4 regions of the Dickeya sp. CFBP 2040 genome follow, and region 3 is predicted to be linked to each of the others. Evidence: predicted binding sites of a transcription regulator. Region 3 holds the regulator's gene; each other region holds the start of a gene.
What was found. Region 3 encodes CRP, which controls carbon source genes, mostly activating them, when cyclic AMP is high. Its sites were predicted from a motif close to ATGTGANNNNNNTCACAT; they were not measured.
Positions count from the first base shown of each region.

Region 1 (3,127 bases), on a different contig from region 3:
GGCGGAAATCACTAGCGCCGCGGTCATCGCCGCGGTACGGGGGGAGCCCATCTGAAAATAAAACCCAAGCATTAGCGACATCACTACCGCCAGACTGATTTTTAAAGCAAAACGCAGCCGCGCCAGAGAGGAATTATGCATGATACCCTTCCCGCTTAACCAAACTCACTCAGACGGTGCAGCAGTTGTAATAACGGCGACATCGGTCTGGTATTGCGGGTCTGTTCACCGGTCACCACCACCGTGGCGGTTGTCCCAGCCGGATACAGGTCGCCCCATTGTTGCTCAAGGCGAATTTTCACCGGCACCCGCTGTGCCAGCCGCACCCATTCAAGATTAGAATCTACCGTCGCCAGCCCTTTGGTATCGGCGGCGCTGCTACTGTTGGTTACCGCCGCGGCGATACTATCCACCGAGCCGAACAAAATCTGATTGCTGCCCAGCGGGGTGATTTCTACACGATAACCGGGGCGTACGCCCGACAGCTTGGTTTCTTCCATGTAGGCCAGCAGGTAGAACGAATCCTTTTTCACCAGCGCGACTACCGTGGCACCACGGGTAATGTATTCACCGGAATGCACATGCAGGTTGGTTATCCAGCCATCAGCCGGCGCTCGCACCACCGTATGCGCCAGATCAAGTTTTGCCAGTTCCAGCTCCGCCTGCGCCTTTGCCAGTTGATGCAGTGTGGTTTGCAGCGCATTACCGGACTGTTCAATCTCCTCCCGTGACATCGCCTGTACACCAAGACGCTGGCGGCGAGACGACTCCCGTTTTTTCTCATCGGCCAACGCCTGATAGTAGTCCACATCCGCTTGCGCCTGATCCAACGCCTGCTGGTAACGCGGCTGGTCAATCACGAACAGTACATCGCCTTGTTTCACCGGCTGGTTATCCTGTACTTTCACATCAGTCAGCAGGCCGCTGACATCAGAGGCTATCGCCACCACATCAGCGCTGAAACGGGCATCGCGCGTCCAGGGGGATTCAGTATAAAACGACCACACGCGCACTAACGCCACCGCCGCCAGCAACACCAGTAATAATGTTATGGCCAGGCGGCTGAATTTTTTGATCATCACTTTCACAACAGATGCTTTCACAACAACCTCAAAGACCGAAACGAAATAACAGATAGAACAGGCAGACAAACAACGCGGTATTAAACAGAGCCGGATGCCAGACCAGGTCGTAAATACCGGTGGGATGCAGCAAGCGAATGCAGACAAAAAATAGTGCCAGCGTCACCAGCAGTACAAAAAATACCGGCGGGAACGACAGGCCAAACAGCACCATAACCGGGAGTGAATTCATCCTCTTTTCCTTATTTTCCCCATCACGCCGCCTGTCGCTGGCACCAGCAGCCGTGTGTATCGGGTTCGGGGAGAACCCAATACCCATTCCTGCCAACATGGCTGCTGGCAGGAGAAAGACACAGCGTTAACTGAATAATCACAATGGCGGGTTCTGATTCAATGCATATCGCTTACGATATTAAATCAGCACTTTTAATCTATTGGAGCAACCACGGCAGGAAGAACAGGCAATCCGCTCCACTCTTCATGGTTAAACGCGTTATATTATGGGACGTTATTATTATGTTATCTACCTAGTGTGATCTAAATCACTTTTAAGCCAGGCTTAACAATGGAACGATTAAAGAGTATGTCGGTTTTTGCCAGAGTGGTGGAATTCGGTTCGTTCACCGCCGCTGCGCGTCAGCTGGCAATGAGCGTATCCGCCGTCAGCCAGACGGTGACCCGGCTGGAAGATGAACTACAGGTAAAATTGCTCAACCGCAGCACGCGTAGCATCGGGCTAACGGAAGCTGGCCGGATTTATTACCACGGTTGTCGCCGCATGTTGCACGAAGCCCAGGAAGTGCATGAGCAACTTTATGCGTTCAACAACACCCCTATCGGCACGCTACGCATCGGCAGTTCCTCCACCATGGCGCAAAACGTACTGGCTAACATGACCACCGACATGCTGAAGGAATACCCAGGGTTATCGGTCAATCTGGTATGCGGCATTCCAGCGCCAGACCTGATTGCCGACGGGCTGGACATTGTTATTCGGGTCGGTGCGTTGCAGGATTCCAGCCTGTACAGCACCCGCCTCGGTTCTATGCCGATGGTGGTGTGCGCCGCCAAAAGCTACCTTGCACAGCATAGCACGCCGGAAAAACCGGCTGACGTGAGCAACGCGTCCTGGCTGGAGTACAGCGTCCGCCCGGACAGCGAATTCGAGCTGATCGCCCCGGAAGGCATCACCACCCGGCTGACGCCGCAAGGGCGCTTCGTCACCAACGACCCGGTTACGCTGATTCGCTGGCTGAAAAACGGCGCTGGCATCGCCTACATGCCGCTAATGTGGGTGTTTGAAGAGATAAAACGCGGCGAAATAGAGATCCTGTTCTCGCGTTACCACTCGGACCCGCGCCCGGTATATGCACTCTACACCCGCCGCGACAATCTGCCGTTGAAAGTCCAGGTGTGCATCAACTACCTGACCGAATACTTCAACAAGGTGGCGCTGATTTATCAGGGATACCGGCAGGAACATCCGCAGAGCGAGCAACCACAGAAATAAATCAGGCCGCACAAGCGGCCTGATTTAACGATGACAGCGAACGGTTTAGGCGGTACCGCCCACGGTAATACTGTCCAGCTTCAGCGTCGGTTGACCGACGCCGACCGGCAGGCTTTGCCCTTCCTTGCCGCACACCCCGACGCCTCTGTCCAGCGCCAGATCATTGCCGACCATCGAAATCTGCTGCATGGCCTCAATACCAGAACCAATCAGCGTCGCGCCTTTCACTGGTTTGGTAACGCGCCCGTTCTCGATCAAATACGCCTCGGAAGTGGAGAACACGAACTTACCGGAGGTAATATCCACCTGACCGCCGCCAAAGTTCGGTGCGTACAAGCCATACTCCACGCTGGCAATAATCTCTTCGGGAGTGGATTTGCCCGCCAGCATGTAGGTGTTGGTCATGCGCGGCATCGGCAGGTGAGCATAAGATTCGCGGCGGCCATTACCAGTCGGCGCAACGCCCATCAGACGGGCATTCAGTTTATCCTGCATGTAGCCTTTAAGAACGCCGTTCTCGATCAACACGTTGTAC
Region 1 covers NZ_JAAVXH010000113.1:136,052-139,178, forward strand. The annotation lists gene aaeB (p-hydroxybenzoic acid efflux pump subunit AaeB) at 1-141, opposite strand, end outside; gene aaeA (p-hydroxybenzoic acid efflux pump subunit AaeA) at 156-1,079, opposite strand; gene aaeX (p-hydroxybenzoic acid efflux pump operon protein AaeX) at 1,111-1,314, opposite strand; gene aaeR (HTH-type transcriptional activator AaeR) at 1,648-2,592, shown strand; gene tldD (metalloprotease TldD) at 2,638-3,127, opposite strand, start outside.
Region 1: aaeR (HTH-type transcriptional activator AaeR) is a predicted target of CRP. The motif match lies at 1,613-1,630, and genes of this name have one in related genera.

Region 2 (3,127 bases), on a different contig from region 3:
CGTGAAACCGCCAGTCGTGATTGGCGATATCAGCCGTCCGGAACCGATCACGGTTGAGTGGGCGAAGTATGCCCAGTCGCTGACCAGCAAGCCGGTGAAAGGTATGTTGACGGGGCCGGTCACCATTCTGTGCTGGTCTTTCCCACGTGAAGATGTCAGCCGTGAAACCATTGCTAAGCAGATTGCGCTGGCGCTGCGCGACGAAGTGGCGGATCTGGAGCAGGCCGGTATCGGCATCATCCAGATTGACGAACCGGCGCTGCGTGAAGGCTTGCCGTTGCACCGCTCTGACTGGGCGGCTTATCTGGCGTGGGCTGTTGATGCGTTCCGCCTGAATGCGGCGGTAGCGAAAGATGATACTCAGATTCACACCCACATGTGTTACTGCGAATTCAACGACATCATGGATTCCATTGCTGCACTGGATGCGGACGTGATCACCATCGAAACCTCGCGTTCCGACATGGAACTGCTGGAATCGTTCGAAGAGTTCGAGTACCCGAATGAAATCGGCCCAGGCGTGTACGACATTCACTCGCCGAACGTGCCGAGCGTCGAGTGGATTGAAGCGCTGCTGCGTAAAGCGGCTCAGCGTATTCCGGCAGAACGCCTGTGGGTGAATCCAGACTGCGGCCTGAAAACCCGCGGCTGGCCAGAAACCCGTCAGTCACTGGCGAACATGGTGCAGGCAGCCAGGCGCCTGCGCGAAACAGCGGAATGAGTCAGCCGAAAACGGTGATGGGGAATGGCGCAAAGGATGACAGGATGAGTGTGAACCATAGGATGTAATGCTCAGGGCCGGAACATTCCTCATCACCACCAGATGTAACAAGGGAGACGATAGCGTCTCCCTTATGCTTTTTTCGGTTTACGCATGGGATATTACACCACGCCGTAGCGTGCAAACCACGCCAGCATACGTTGCCAGCCGTCTTTGGCTGAAGCTTCGTGATAAGTCGCACGGTAATCAGCATGGAAAGCATGGTCCGCGTCTGGATAAACTACGATCTCCGCATCGGCGTTGGCCGCCCGTAATGCCTGACGCATGGTTTCCACCTGTTCCAGCGGGATGCTTTTGTCCTGCCCGCCGTAAAGTCCGAGTACCGGTGCGCTCAGATCTTTCGCCACATCCACCGGATGTTGCGGCGAGGTTAGCGTTTTTTCCGCAACCAGTTTGCCATACCAGGCGACGGCGGCTTTTAACTGCGGATTATGTGCGGCGTACAACCAACTGATGCGACCGCCCCAGCAGAAACCGGTAATCGCCAGACGTTTGGCATCGCCGCCCTGACGCACTGCCCAATGTGCGGTATGGTCAAGGTCGGACAGTACCTGATTGTCCGGTACCTTGCTGACCAGTTCGCGCATCAGCGTCGGAATATCGTTGTACTGCTGCGGGTCGCCCTGACGGAAATAAAGTTCTGGTGCGATGGCCAGATAACCTTGTTTAGCCAGTCGTCGGCACACATCGCGGATATGCTCATGCACGCCAAAGATTTCCTGTACCACCAAGACAATCGGTAGTGGGCCGGCTGCCTGTTCGGGCCTGGCGACATAAGCAGGTAGGTTATCACCTTGCGAGGGGATGGTGGTTTCACCAGCAATCAGCCCGGTGGCGTCGGTGATAATCGCGGAAGAAGCCAGCGGCATAACGGCTGGCGAAAATGCCCGTGTGGTCTCTCTGAGAGTCAGTAACGCATCGGTTTTCATTGCCTTTCCTTTATCAAGACGGGATCTGCCTGCGGGGCAATGTCGCTCCCGCGTTAAGCAAGTGTAGAAAATTTGTAGTGTATTGAGAATAGTCGCAGCCAGATAGGGCAATCAGTGCCACATTGCGTGACGCAACATGCGCTAATTACAGTCATTGGTGTGATTAAAATCACAATATTAATGTAAATAGATATTTGTTACTTTCCAATCAGCGATGTACTTCACTTAATGGCGACAATCTGTGCGCTAAGATCGTTGGGTAACTGAGAGCTTGTCTGGGAGGCGTTTATGTCCGATGTATTTCACCTCGGTTTAACAAAGCAGGATTTACAAGGGGCTACGCTGGCGATTGTGCCCGGTGATCCTGCTCGTGTAGAGAAAATCGCCCGGTTGATGGAGAACCCGGTTTTTCTGGCATCGCATAGGGAGTTTACTTCCTGGCGTGCGGAGCTGGCGGGTAAACCGGTGATTGTCTGCTCCACCGGTATTGGTGGCCCGTCCACATCGATTGCGGTGGAGGAACTGGCGCAACTGGGCGTGCGCACTTTCCTGCGGGTTGGTACAACTGGCGCTATCCAGCCGCATATTTCAGTGGGCGACGTGCTGGTCACCACAGCGGCGGTACGTCTCGACGGTGCCAGTTTGCACTTTGCGCCGCTGGAGTTCCCGGCAGTGGCGGATTTTGCCTGTACCTCCGCATTGGCACAGGCGGCGAATGACGCCGGAGTGACCTTGCATGTCGGCATTACTGCCTCGTCGGATACTTTCTATCCGGGTCAGGAGCGTTACGATACGTATTCTGGCCGGGTAGTGCGGCGTTTTCAGGGATCGATGGCTGAATGGCAGAGCATGGGCGTGCTGAACTACGAAATGGAGTCCGCCACGTTGCTGACCATGTGCGCCAGTCAGGGCCTGCGCGCCGGGATGGTAGCGGGTGTGATTGTGAACCGTACTCAGCAGGAAATACCTGATACTGCCACGATGCAAAAAGCGGAACATGCATCCGTCAATGTGGTGTTGTCGGCAGCTCGCAAACTGCTTAGTGCTTAAGTGTGATTCCATCGCCGGACATGCGTTCGGCGCGGCGGTACGACACGGCATCATCTTCGTACCGCCTTTTCAGCTTTCCCACAGGCTGTTCATCTGTTTGTCTTCCTTCATGCTAATTTAATTGTCAGGTTTGATAATACGTACCAGTCTGCATGGTTCGGTGATGGTTTAACCATGATCATTCAGTATGGCTAACTCATCGTTGATCACGCTTGTTGATCACTTTTGTTGATAACTACAGGGAAAGATATGACCTCATCCTCATTACTGCATCCCTCGTTGCTGCCGCTTGATGGTGGCGTTAATTTTCGTGATTTGGGCGGCATCCGCGTGGCGGGTGGACGACAGGTCCGGCGTGGCAAACTGT
Region 2 covers NZ_JAAVXH010000072.1:30,778-33,904, reverse strand. The annotation lists gene metE (5-methyltetrahydropteroyltriglutamate--homocysteine S-methyltransferase) at 1-721, shown strand, start outside; gene Dpoa2040_RS08910 (dienelactone hydrolase family protein) at 883-1,710, opposite strand; gene udp (uridine phosphorylase) at 1,999-2,760, shown strand; gene Dpoa2040_RS08900 (tyrosine-protein phosphatase) at 3,010-3,127, shown strand, end outside.
Region 2: udp (uridine phosphorylase) is a predicted target of CRP. The motif match lies at 1,868-1,885, and genes of this name have one in related genera.

Region 3 (3,127 bases):
CGGTAAAATGGGGCTGGCGATGGAGCTTATCATGACGCCACTGGTGCAGCGGCTAATGGAAGGCAATCACATTGATTAAGCGATGCGACGGATTAAGCGGTGCGGCGGTTAAGTGAAAGACTCGCCGCCGCGTGCCGGCCCGTTAATCAAGCGCGATCACTTCATGACTGTGGGTTACCTTAACCGCTTTTTCCAACATCAGCGCCACAGAGCAGTATTTTTCAGCCGACAACGACACCGCACGTTCGACAACCTTATCGTTCAATCCTTTGCCGGTAACGATAAAGTGCAGATTGATGGCAGTGAACAGGCGCGGCGCTTCTTCACGACGTTCCGAGGTCAGGCGAACCTCGCAGTCTGCCACATCATGACGACCTTTTTGCAGAATAGACACCACATCAATGGCGCTACATCCACCTGCTGCCATCAGCACCATTTCCATCGGACTGGGCGCTTTATCACCAGCGTTGCCATCCATCAGCAGTTGATGCCCGGAAGCGGACTCGCCAAGAAACGTTAACCCTTCAACCCATTTCACCCGAGCCTGCATAATTTTGTCCTCAATCAATTATTTTTGAAATTTTACACCGCTTATGTATAAAAAAGCCTGATAATCAGAGCTTAATCATGCTGAAGCGAGACAACACGAGACACTACTCTCAACCTGTGTTACAAACAAAAGCGTAAGCCGATGTGTATTGCGTCTCTGCCTGACCTGCCACCGGCTTGCTGGCGTCATCTGATAGACAGCCTCAGTATATTTCCTGACGTCATTCCGCCAGGACGGAATTGAATTATAACTATGTTATCACGCCGTACAGGGAACTCTGAGCCCTGTGATTTGCGCAGTGAATTAACAACAGAGGATAACAGCGAATGGTTCTCGGCAAACCGCAAACAGACCCGACTCTCGAATGGTTCCTTTCTCATTGCCACATTCACAAGTACCCATCGAAGAGCACCCTGATTCATCAGGGTGAAAAAGCAGAGACGCTTTACTACATCGTGAAAGGCTCGGTTGCCGTGCTGATCAAGGATGAAGAAGGCAAGGAAATGATTCTGTCTTATCTGAATCAAGGCGATTTTATTGGAGAACTTGGCTTATTCGAAGACGGACAGGAACGCAGTGCGTGGGTTCGGGCAAAAACAGCCTGCGAAGTCGCTGAGATTTCTTATAAAAAATTCCGCCAGCTCATTCAGGTCAACCCGGATATTCTGATGCGGTTGTCCTCGCAGATGGCGCGGCGCTTGCAGGTGACTTCGCAGAAAGTCGGCAATCTGGCGTTCCTCGACGTAACCGGTCGTATCGCACAAACTCTGCTCAATTTGGCTAAACAGCCGGACGCCATGACTCACCCGGATGGTATGCAGATCAAGATCACCCGTCAGGAAATCGGCCAAATTGTTGGCTGTTCCCGCGAAACGGTGGGTCGTATCCTGAAGATGCTGGAAGATCAGAACTTGATCTCCGCACACGGTAAAACCATCGTCGTGTACGGCACTCGCTGATTTATCATCAGTTGGATTGTTGGATTGAAAAGAGCGTGCCATGGCACGCTCTTTTCGTTTCAGTCGGTTCAGTCGTTTCAGTCGAAGGCAACAGCGATTACGCGCCCTTCACCACCTGCGCTACCGCTTTTGCAAACAGCGCCATTCCCTGATCGATCTCTTCCGGGGTAATCACCAGCGACGGCACAAAACGGATGACGTCCGGCCCCGCCACCAGAATCATCAACCCCAGTTCCGCCGATGCCGCCAGGAAGTCACGGGCGCGGCCATGCCAGACCGGTTTCAGTTGTGCGCCCAGTAACAGCCCCATGCCGCGGATTTCATCGAAAATATCGTACTGTGTGTTGATCTGCTCCAGCGCGGACACAAAGCGCGCGTGGCGATCCATCACGCCGGACAGCACTTCCGGCGTATTGATCACATCCAGCGCCGCTTCCGCCACCGCACAGGCCAGCGGATTGCCACCGTAAGTCGTGCCATGCGTACCGACCGCCATCACTGATGCAATCTCTTCCGTGGTCAGCATCGCGCTAATCGGGAAACCGCCGCCCAGCGCTTTAGCGGTGGTCAAAATGTCTGGCGTGATGCCGTAATGCATATAAGAGAACAGTTTACCGCTGCGGCCCATACCACACTGCACTTCATCAAACACCAGCAGCGCCTGATACTGGTCGCACAGTTCGCGCACACCGTTGAGGAAAGCTGGCGTAGCTGGCGTGATGCCGCCTTCGCCCTGAATCGGCTCCAGCACCACTGCGCAGGTGTGATCGTCCATCACCGCTTTTACCGCATCCAGATCGTTGAACGGCACATGCACGATATCCGCCGGTTTCGGGCCGAAGCCATCGGCGTATTTCGGCTGACCGCCGACAGATACGGTAAACAGCGTACGGCCATGAAACGATTGGTAAAACGAAATGATTTTGGTTTTGTACGGGCTATGGCGGGTAATGGCGTAATGCCGTGCCAGTTTGAACGCCGCTTCATTAGCTTCCGCGCCGGAGTTGGCGAAAAATACGCGGTCGGCAAAGGTGGCATTGATCAGTTTGGTAGCCAGACGCAGCGCTGGCTCGTTGGTGAATACGTTGCTGGTGTGCCACAGGGTTTCACCCTGTTCTTTCAACGCCGCCACCAGTGCCGGATGGCAATGCCCCAGCGCCGTTACCGCGATGCCGCCGGAAAAATCGATATATTCTTTGCCCTGCTGATCCCAGACACGGCTCCCTTTGCCTTTTACCGGCACAAACTGCGCGGGTGCATAAACCGGAAGAATTACCTTATCGTAAGTATCCCGTGTTACTGCTGCTTTCTCTGTCGCCATTTGCTGCCCCGTTGTCATATCCCGTAGTGTGGAGTGAAGATCTTAAGTGAAAATATAATCAATAAATATGCATAAAAAATCAAAAATAGGCAATCGTTAATCTGATATGCCCAGATTTGAGTCCGCTATCTGATTATAAATAAAGGAAATTTTTCAGCAGTTGATGCCCCTGCTGGCTGAGAATGCTCTCCGGGTGGAACTGTACGCCTTCCAGCGGCAATGTGCGATGACGCACCCCCATTATCTCATCGACCACCTCGTCGGTTCCGGTCCAGGCGGTCACCTCAAAACAATCGG
Region 3 covers NZ_JAAVXH010000096.1:22,695-25,821, forward strand. The annotation lists gene Dpoa2040_RS14685 (phosphoribulokinase) at 1-79, shown strand, start outside; gene Dpoa2040_RS14690 (OsmC family protein) at 143-550, opposite strand; gene crp (cAMP-activated global transcriptional regulator CRP) at 877-1,509, shown strand; gene Dpoa2040_RS14700 (aspartate aminotransferase family protein) at 1,607-2,830, opposite strand; gene Dpoa2040_RS14705 (aminodeoxychorismate synthase component II) at 2,964-3,127, opposite strand, start outside.

Region 4 (3,127 bases), on a different contig from region 3:
ATCGTGTTGTCTTCATTGATGGCTTGTTTATAGGGTGGCACCCAGGCGGTCATCACCTCATCACGCAGTACGCCATCAGCCCAGGCTTGCGTAGCGCGCTGATGGGAGAGATGGGCAAAGGCGTCTTGCTCGTCACGACTGATACGATAATCTTTCGCCATCTGCTCAGCGGTATCCCCCATGCGCAACCCGGTGGAATACTCCGCTACGGCGGGCGCCACCGGCAGTAAATCCCGTGGACGCAAACGGCTGAACAGCGACAACCGCTGGCAGAGCGTTCTGGCACGCGACAGGTCTACCAGCGTTCGCGCCAACGCCTTGCTAACGCCAATCGGCAGCACCGAAGCCGAATCGGCGCCACCAGCAATGCCGATGTTGATAGTACCGGCCAGAATACTTTCCGCCACGTTAGCGACCGCCTGAAAGCTGGTGGCGCAGGCACGGGAAACGCTGTAAGCATCGGTATGCACGCTCATGCCGCTGCCCAGCACGATTTCACGCGCAATATTAGGTGCTTCGGGCATCTGAATTACCTGCCCAAACACTAGTTGCTCTACCTGCTCCGGCTCAATGCCGCTACGAAGCAGCAATTCATTAACGACCAGCTTACCCAATTCCAGCGCCGGAATCCCATGATAAGCCGTTGCCTGCCGGGCAAACGGTGTTCTCAATCCACTGACAATCGCAATGCGATCACCGCGCCGGGTGAGCAGCGGCGTAACGTCGCGCATAACCATGAAGTCCATCCCTTTTCAGAGACCGATTGGGCCTGAACTCATTGTTAACCCGAAGATCACATTATGCAAACAAACCGATATCAAACAGCGAGCCTCGCCACGCTTCCCGCACGCATCCACCGCCGGAAATAAGGCAACTAAAGGTAATCCACGCAGAGGGAATTAATGAAATTGAACGTGGTGGGGAATACGGCCTCGCTCAGCGAATCAGGCGCAAAGCGAGGTCGGGTGTGCGGTTAGCACGATAGAAGGGCAGTTAGCGCAAGCCCAGTTGGAAGATCAGGGTTTCTGCCTGGCAACTGAACGTGAAATCCATATCCAGTTTAACCCCCCCTTCCGCTTCAGACAGGCGAGCATCAATCCCGCAAGGTTCAGACTCAACCGAACGGGCTTTTTCCGTCAATTGCTGTTGTGTTTGTTCCGCGTCGCTGCGGCTGGTAAATACACGGCTATAGGAAGCGGTGCAGTCGGTGTTATCCATTACGGTTCCCACATCCACACAGCAACAGGCGGCAGTTTCTTCCGCGCTACATTTGTTAATCGCATTTGTCATGGCAAAACTCCTCTACGGCAACAGCCGCTTCCACAGTTGGAAGCAAGCTATCAATCCAGTCCGGCTATCAATGTAATCTGGCTCCCATTTTACTCACCCCGACCGTCTATCACTAGCACTTACCAATTAAAGGGTTACCACGTGACCACCATCACAATTTTTCGTTAACTTTCAATTAAATGAGCTAAAAAACTCAAATAAAATCACACAATTTGTTAACCAGATCTAATTTCTTAATCATTTTTGCAACATTTACGGAACCAAAATAAAACATTTCGTGTTTTTACTTTTATACTTCTCGCAACTGGTCTGATTTGTCAGCCCACTAGCCCCCCCTACAATGCGCGTCCCTTGTTACACGCTTAACAAAAATTACAAACGTTCAGTGAGGTTTCGGTCATGAGCCAGAAAGTCCTGTTAAAGAAAACATCACTTGCTGTGGCGCTGGCGCTAATGGCATCCAATGCAACCGCTGCCGGTTTCCAGTTGAATGAGTTTTCCTCATCCGGTCTGGGGCGCGCCTTCTCAGGTGAAAGCGCCATCGCAGACAACGCCGCCTCCGGCAGCCGCAACCCGGCAACAATGACGATGTTTGATCGTCCGACCTTTTCCGGTGGCGTGACCTATATAAACCCGGACATCGACCTGCGCGGCAGCAGCAGCACTGGTCGCGACGCCAGCGCCAGCAACATCGCGCCACACGCCTGGGTGCCCAACCTGCATTTCATTATGCCGCTGAACGACCAGTGGGCAGTCGGCGCTTCCGCTACCACCAACTTCGGTCTGGCAACTGAATTTAGCGATGACTTCAGCGCCGGCTCCATCGCTGGCAAAACCGACCTGAAAACCTCTAACCTGAACCTGAGTGCCGCCTATCGCCTCAATCAGCATTTCAGTTTTGGTCTCGGCGTCAACGCCGTGTACGCCGATGCCAAGATTGTGCGTAATGCGGGTGAAGTTGCCCCTGCGCTGCGAGTGACTCCGACCGCTGAAATCACCCATATGGATGGCAAGGAATGGGGTTATGGCTGGAACGCCGGCGTGTTGTATGAGCTGGATAAAAACAACCGTTTCGGCCTGAGCTATCGTTCCAAAGTCGATATCGACTTCAACGGTTCCTTCAGAAGTGCTCTGCCGCCAACGCTTCGTGGCACCAACGGCGTCACCATCCCTGCCAGGCTGACGCTCAACCTGCCGGAAATGTGGGAGGTCTCCGCTTACCACCGCGTTGCCCCACAATGGGCAGTTCACTACAGTCTGGCCTACTCCAGTTGGAGCTCGTTCAAGGAGCTGCGCGCCACCGACAGCAACGGCCAGCAACGATTCCAGAAAGATGAAGGTTTCCACGATGCCTACCGCATTGCGCTGGGAACAACGTACTACTACGACAATAATTGGACATTCCGTACCGGTATCGCGTTTGACGACAGCCCGGTTCCGGCTGATAAACGCACCATCTCTATTCCAGACCAAGATCGTCTGTGGCTGAGCGCAGGCACCACTTACACCTTTAATAAAGACATGTCGGTCGATGTGGGTGTGTCTTACATGCACGGCCAAAAAGTTACTATTCACGAACCCGGCGTTGCAGCTAACCTGCCCTCTTACACCTTTACTTCTGAAGGTCGAGCGTGGCTGTATGGCGTGAACTTCAACTACAGTTTCTAACCGTTCGCTTCACCCCGTTCGTAACAAAGGCCGCAATTGCGGCCTTTGGTTTTTATCAAAGCGGATTGTGTATTTCAGCTTCACTGATGCATTCGTGGCAACAGGCACCCGAAGGTGCCCTTGCAATACTAAAAACACGTAGTTAACTCAAAACCACTTACTTACCTGA
Region 4 covers NZ_JAAVXH010000103.1:92,359-95,485, forward strand. The annotation lists gene fadI (acetyl-CoA C-acyltransferase FadI) at 1-731, opposite strand, end outside; gene Dpoa2040_RS16595 (YfcZ/YiiS family protein) at 994-1,290, opposite strand; gene fadL (long-chain fatty acid transporter FadL) at 1,690-2,958, shown strand; gene mlaA (phospholipid-binding lipoprotein MlaA) at 3,116-3,127, opposite strand, start outside.
Region 4: fadL (long-chain fatty acid transporter FadL) is a predicted target of CRP. The motif match lies at 1,430-1,447, and genes of this name have one in related genera.